2 regions of the Peribacillus sp. ACCC06369 genome follow, and region 1 is predicted to be linked to the other one. Evidence: a T-box and tRNA genes for the amino acid it is inferred to sense, from the RefSeq annotation. Region 1 holds a T-box; the other holds one or more tRNA genes.

The links. The T-box of region 1 lies ahead of argS (arginine--tRNA ligase). A T-box ahead of a tRNA ligase gene usually reads a tRNA of that ligase, here a tRNA-Arg.
Region 2: it has a tRNA-Arg gene. The T-box ahead of argS (arginine--tRNA ligase) is inferred to sense a tRNA for this amino acid. The anticodon was not compared.

Annotation. Positions count from the first base shown of each region.
Region 1 is NZ_JAUCEN010000002.1:4,483,132-4,486,531, reverse strand. It holds gene desA (Delta(5) desaturase DesA) at 1-659, shown strand, start outside; gene QUF78_RS22710 (response regulator) at 753-1,298, shown strand; T-box leader at 1,387-1,605, shown strand; gene argS (arginine--tRNA ligase) at 1,650-3,323, shown strand; partial or broken gene QUF78_RS27915 (SET domain-containing protein-lysine N-methyltransferase) at 3,397-3,400, opposite strand, start outside.
Region 2 is NZ_JAUCEN010000002.1:94,966-98,365, forward strand. It holds rRNA gene QUF78_RS01210 (23S ribosomal RNA) at 1-758, shown strand, start outside; rRNA gene rrf (5S ribosomal RNA) at 823-938, shown strand; tRNA gene QUF78_RS01220 (tRNA-Val) at 949-1,024, shown strand; tRNA gene QUF78_RS01225 (tRNA-Thr) at 1,035-1,110, shown strand; tRNA gene QUF78_RS01230 (tRNA-Lys) at 1,153-1,228, shown strand; tRNA gene QUF78_RS01235 (tRNA-Leu) at 1,238-1,319, shown strand; tRNA gene QUF78_RS01240 (tRNA-Gly) at 1,325-1,399, shown strand; tRNA gene QUF78_RS01245 (tRNA-Leu) at 1,412-1,500, shown strand; tRNA gene QUF78_RS01250 (tRNA-Arg) at 1,510-1,586, shown strand; tRNA gene QUF78_RS01255 (tRNA-Pro) at 1,596-1,672, shown strand; tRNA gene QUF78_RS01260 (tRNA-Ala) at 1,683-1,758, shown strand; rRNA gene QUF78_RS01265 (16S ribosomal RNA) at 1,918-3,400, shown strand, end outside.

The DNA.
Region 1 (3,400 bases):
ACATTTGGACCCTTACGGTGGATGAATATTTGGCTGCACCGCTTAAGCTTCGTTTTGCCTATCGTTTTTATCGCAATCCATTGGTTATGTTTGGAATAGGTCCAATTTATGTTTTCCTTCTTAAGAATAGATTTAACCGTAAAGGTGCTAGAAAGAAGGAAAAAATGAATACTTATTTGACGAATGTAATAATCGTTGTTTTAGTGGCATTACTTTGCCTGGCAGTAGGTTGGCAGACGTTTCTTTTAGTACAAGGTTCCATTTTCATGATTTCTGGTTCAGTGGGCATTTGGCTGTTTTACGTCCAGCATACATTTGAGGACTCTTATTTTGAAGAAAATGAGGAGTGGGAATATGTATTGGCAGCAGTGGAAGGAAGTTCTTTTTATAAGCTTCCAAAACTGATGCAGTTCCTTACTGGTAATATCGGTTACCATCATGTTCACCATTTAAGTCCAAGGGTACCTAACTATAAATTGGAAATGGCGCACAATAATACGCAGCCATTAGAGAACGTTCCAACGATTACTCTTGCGACAAGCTTGAGCTCACTCCGTTTCCGTTTATGGGATGAGAAAAACAAGAATTTTGTTGGCTTCAAAGACATAAAATATTTAACGAAAAAAAGCGTTTCCGCTCAAGTGAAATCTGAACTGTAACGTTCATGGATCATTCCAGACTCCCTTAATAATCCTTGGATTAGGGGGAGTCTTTGCTTCATATAAGCGACTCGATAAAGGAGAGAACTTAAAATGATTCGAATTGTCATTGCAGAGAATCAGCAAATGCTGTTAGAGGCAATAAGTTCTCTACTCAATCTTGAAGAAGATATAGAAATTGTCGGGCAAGCCAGTAATGGAGAAGAAGCGATCACTCTTGTGAACCAATTACAGCCTGATGTTTGTATCATGGATATGGAGATGCCTGTAATGAGGGGACTTGAGGCAGCAGAAGCTTTAAAGTCATTTGAATGCAAAGTGATTATATTAACGACATTTCGAAGGACTGGTTATTTTCAACTTGCGTTAAAAGCTAATGTAAGTGGTTATTTATTGAAGGATGGCCCGAGCGAAGAGTTAGCCTGCTCGATTCGCAGAATAATGGATGGCGAGCGTATATACTCCCCCGAACTTACAGATGAGTCTTCCAACAATAATACCCGGGAAATGGGAGTGTTAGGCCTGTTAGCCGATGGTCAAACCACAAATGAACCATCTAATCAGCAAAGAAACCCAATTGGTACCGTAAGGAAATATTTTTCAACCATCAAGGATAAAATGAAGTTACCGGCTGGTTAGTCATATTGAGGCTTATAACCGGTTGGATCTGAAATCCTGTGTTGACACGTATTTTTAAATTGTGTACGATGGATTAAATCATAATATTGAAAATTCTGTGATAAAGAGAGTAGTTCATTTTGAAATGGAAAGCGAGTTAGGGACGGTGTGAGCCTAATGCAGGACGGATGAATGAAGCGCACTTTGGAGAAATTTCTTGAAACGTTTAGTAGGGAACATCGGGGAGTCACCTCGTTAACAATGGAAAGTGGTCACGATTTGTGGCAACTAGAGTGGTACCACGGGAATCTATGCTCTCGTCTCTTATTTAGAGACGGGGGCTTTTTTGTTTTTTTAGGAGGGGAAATGACGATGAATAAAACAATTGCAGCATTAATTTCAACTGCTTTAAACAATGAATTGCCAGCAAGTGAAATAGAAAAATTAATGGAAAAGCCTAAATTAATGGAGTTAGGTGATGTCGCCTTTCCGTGCTTTACACTTGCAAAAAAATTTAGAAAATCACCTCAAGTTATTGCGTCTGAAATAGCTGAGCAATTAAACGGTCAATTGATCCACGAAGTGAACGTAGTGGGTGGCTATCTGAATATCTTCGTCAATCAAAAGATGGTGACGGAAAATGTGCTGCAAACCATATTAAGTGAGAAGGAGCAGTATGGTTCGAAGCAGCCTGTACAGGAAAATGTCGTGATTGATTATTCATCCCCGAATATTGCCAAGCCTTTTTCCATGGGGCACTTACGCTCAACGGTCATAGGGAATGCACTGGCTAACATTGCTGAAAAAAATGGCTACAATGCCGTGCGTATTAATCATTTAGGGGATTGGGGCACGCAATTCGGCAAATTGATCGTCGCGTATAAGCTGTGGGGAGACAAAGAGGCAATCGAAGCTTCCCCGATTCAAGAATTATTGAAAATCTATGTGAAGTTCCATGCTATGGCTGAAACGGATGAATCGTTGAATGACCAAGCACGCGCTAGCTTCAAGTCGCTTGAAGATGGAGACGAGGAGGCACTGGCACTATGGAAATGGTTCAGGGATGCGTCTTTAAAAGAATTCGATACGATTTATGATTTATTGGGCATCCGTTTTGATACCTATGCTGGCGAAGCGTTTTACAATGACAAGATGGATGTTGTTGTCGAGGAATTGAATGAAAAAGGCTTACTTACCCTTTCCGAAGGTGCTTATGTCGTGGAATTGGAAGATATGCCGCCTTGCTTGATTACGAAAACGGACGGTGCGACACTTTATGCGACGCGTGATTTAGCAGCAGCACTGTATCGTAAAAAGCAGTATGATGCGAAGAAAACATTTTACGTTGTAGGAAACGAACAATCCCTGCATTTTAAACAACTCTTTAATGTCATTGGGAAAATGGGGTACGATTGGTCAAATGACTTACAGCACGTAGCATTTGGCATGATGTTAAAAGACGGTAAGAAAATGTCGACACGTAAAGGGAAAGTCGTGCTGCTTGCGGATGTATTGGCAGAGGCAATCGAAACTGCAAAGCGCAATATCGAAGAAAAAAATCAGGCACTTGAACAGAAAGAACTGGTTGCGAAACAGGTTGGTGTCGGAGCGGTAATCTTTAATGATTTAAAAAATCACCGCATGAACGATATTGATTTTTCATTAGAGCAAATGATGAATTTTGAGGGAGAAACGGGTCCTTATGTACAGTACACATTTGCGCGAATTTCATCATTGCTTGAAAAAGGTGAATATAAAGAGCAGGCCAACCATTTTGAAGCTTTAGGAGAATATGCTTGGTCAGTACTCCAGCTGCTGGAGCAATATCCGCTCATTGTCCAAAAATCATTTGAACAAGCCGACCCATCACAAATCGCGAAATTCAGCTTGCAGTTATCACGCGCATTCAATAAGTATTATGCACATACGAAAATCTTGGTTGAAGATGAATGGAAACAAATGAAGCTCTCGTTCGCTTTTTCCGTAGCGACGGTATTAAAGGATGCGCTAAGTTTATTGGGAATTTCAGCGCCGACTAAAATGTAACGTTTAACGAATAAAGAATCCATTTTGACGGAAGATTGATCAAAATGGATTCTTTTTAAATGAAATAGAACTCCTAC
Region 2 (3,400 bases), 4.4 Mb from region 1:
GCGCTAGCTTCGGTGGAGGCGTTGGTGGGATACTACCCTGGCTGTATTGAAATTCTAACCCGCGCCCCTTATCGGGGTGGGAGACAGTGTCAGGTGGGCAGTTTGACTGGGGCGGTCGCCTCCTAAAGAGTAACGGAGGCGCCCAAAGGTTCCCTCAGAATGGTTGGAAATCATTCGTAGAGTGTAAAGGCACAAGGGAGCTTGACTGCGAGACCTACAAGTCGAGCAGGGACGAAAGTCGGGCTTAGTGATCCGGTGGTTCCGCATGGAAGGGCCATCGCTCAACGGATAAAAGCTACCCCGGGGATAACAGGCTTATCTCCCCCAAGAGTCCACATCGACGGGGAGGTTTGGCACCTCGATGTCGGCTCATCGCATCCTGGGGCTGTAGTCGGTCCCAAGGGTTGGGCTGTTCGCCCATTAAAGCGGTACGCGAGCTGGGTTCAGAACGTCGTGAGACAGTTCGGTCCCTATCCGTCGCGGGCGCAGGAAATTTGAGAGGAGCTGTCCTTAGTACGAGAGGACCGGGATGGACGCACCGCTGGTGTACCAGTTGTCTTGCCAAAGGCATAGCTGGGTAGCTACGTGCGGACGGGATAAGTGCTGAAAGCATCTAAGCATGAAGCCCCCCTCAAGATGAGATTTCCCATGGCGCAAGCTAGTAAGATCCCTGAAAGATGATCAGGTTGATAGGTCAGAGGTGGAAGCGTGGCGACATGTGGAGCTGACTGATACTAATAGATCGAGGACTTAACCAACGCTTTTTAAAAAATGAAATACCTTCTTATTATCTAGTTTTGAAGGAACAACGTTCCTTTATTGTTTGGTGGCGATAGCGAAGAGGTCACACCCGTTCCCATTCCGAACACGGCAGTTAAGCTCTTCAGCGCCGATGGTAGTTGGGGGTTTCCCCCTGTGAGAGTAGGACGCCGCCAAGCAGTTATATATGGAGGATTAGCTCAGCTGGGAGAGCATCTGCCTTACAAGCAGAGGGTCGGCGGTTCGATCCCGTCATCCTCCACCATTTTACACCTGCCGGTGTAGCTCAACTGGTAGAGCAACTGACTTGTAATCAGTAGGTTGGGGGTTCAAGTCCTCTTGCCGGCACCATCTTCATACAAGCTTAATATAGCATATATAAATAGTTTATATGAGCCATTAGCTCAGTTGGTAGAGCATCTGACTTTTAATCAGAGGGTCGAAGGTTCGAATCCTTCATGGCTCACCATTTTATTATGCGGGTGTGGCGGAATTGGCAGACGCACCAGACTTAGGATCTGGCGCCGCAAGGCGTGGGGGTTCAAGTCCCTTCACCCGCATGTTTGCGGAAGTAGTTCAGTGGTAGAATACAACCTTGCCAAGGTTGGGGTCGCGGGTTCGAATCCCGTCTTCCGCTCCACTATTTATTTATGCCGGGGTGGCGGAACTGGCAGACGCACAGGACTTAAAATCCTGCGGTAGGTGACTACCGTACCGGTTCGATTCCGGTCCTCGGCACCATCTTAATATGCGCCCGTAGCTCAATTGGATAGAGCATCTGACTACGAATCAGAAGGTTGTAGGTTCGACTCCCGCCGGGCGCACCATATTTTTTTCGGGAAGTAGCTCAGCTTGGTAGAGCACTTGGTTTGGGACCAAGGGGTCGCAGGTTCGAATCCTGTCTTCCCGACCATGATTTTTTTGGGGCCTTAGCTCAGCTGGGAGAGCGCCTGCCTTGCACGCAGGAGGTCAGCGGTTCGATCCCGCTAGGCTCCACCAAAAAAAACTTGACAAGCCCAAATGGCTTTGATATGATTAGAAAGTTGATTCTTTAAAAGGATCAAATTGCTCTTTGAAAACTGAACAAAACAAAGCGCCAACGTTAAATTTTAAGTGAGCACACACTATCAAAAAAGCAAAATGAGCAAGTCAAACATTTCTTCGGAGAGTTTGATCCTGGCTCAGGACGAACGCTGGCGGCGTGCCTAATACATGCAAGTCGAGCGAATCGATGGGAGCTTGCTCCCTGAGATTAGCGGCGGACGGGTGAGTAACACGTGGGCAACCTGCCTATAAGACTGGGATAACTTCGGGAAACCGGAGCTAATACCGGATACGTTCTTTTCTCGCATGAGAGAAGATGGAAAGACGGTTTCGGCTGTCACTTATAGATGGGCCCGCGGCGCATTAGCTAGTTGGTGAGGTAATGGCTCACCAAGGCGACGATGCGTAGCCGACCTGAGAGGGTGATCGGCCACACTGGGACTGAGACACGGCCCAGACTCCTACGGGAGGCAGCAGTAGGGAATCTTCCGCAATGGACGAAAGTCTGACGGAGCAACGCCGCGTGAACGAAGAAGGCCTTCGGGTCGTAAAGTTCTGTTGTTAGGGAAGAACAAGTACCAGAGTAACTGCTGGTACCTTGACGGTACCTAACCAGAAAGCCACGGCTAACTACGTGCCAGCAGCCGCGGTAATACGTAGGTGGCAAGCGTTGTCCGGAATTATTGGGCGTAAAGCGCGCGCAGGTGGTTCTTTAAGTCTGATGTGAAAGCCCACGGCTCAACCGTGGAGGGTCATTGGAAACTGGGGAACTTGAGTGCAGAAGAGGAAAGTGGAATTCCAAGTGTAGCGGTGAAATGCGTAGAGATTTGGAGGAACACCAGTGGCGAAGGCGACTTTCTGGTCTGTAACTGACACTGAGGCGCGAAAGCGTGGGGAGCAAACAGGATTAGATACCCTGGTAGTCCACGCCGTAAACGATGAGTGCTAAGTGTTAGAGGGTTTCCGCCCTTTAGTGCTGCAGCTAACGCATTAAGCACTCCGCCTGGGGAGTACGGCCGCAAGGCTGAAACTCAAAGGAATTGACGGGGGCCCGCACAAGCGGTGGAGCATGTGGTTTAATTCGAAGCAACGCGAAGAACCTTACCAGGTCTTGACATCCTCTGACAACCCTAGAGATAGGGCTTTCCCCTTCGGGGGACAGAGTGACAGGTGGTGCATGGTTGTCGTCAGCTCGTGTCGTGAGATGTTGGGTTAAGTCCCGCAACGAGCGCAACCCTTGATCTTAGTTGCCAGCATTCAGTTGGGCACTCTAAGGTGACTGCCGGTGACAAACCGGAGGAAGGTGGGGATGACGTCAAATCATCATGCCCCTTATGACCTGGGCTACACACGTGCTACAATGGATGGTACAAAGGGCTGCAAACCTGCGAAGGTAAGCGAATCCCATAAAGCCATTCTCAGTTCGGATTGTAGGCTGCAACTCGCCTACATGAAGCCGGAATCGCTAGTAATCGCGGATCAGCATGCCGCGGTGAATACGTTCCCGGGCCTTGTACACACCGCCCGTCACACCACGAGAGTTTGTAACACCCGAAGTCGGTGAGGTAACCTTTATGGAGCCAGCCGCCTAAGGTGG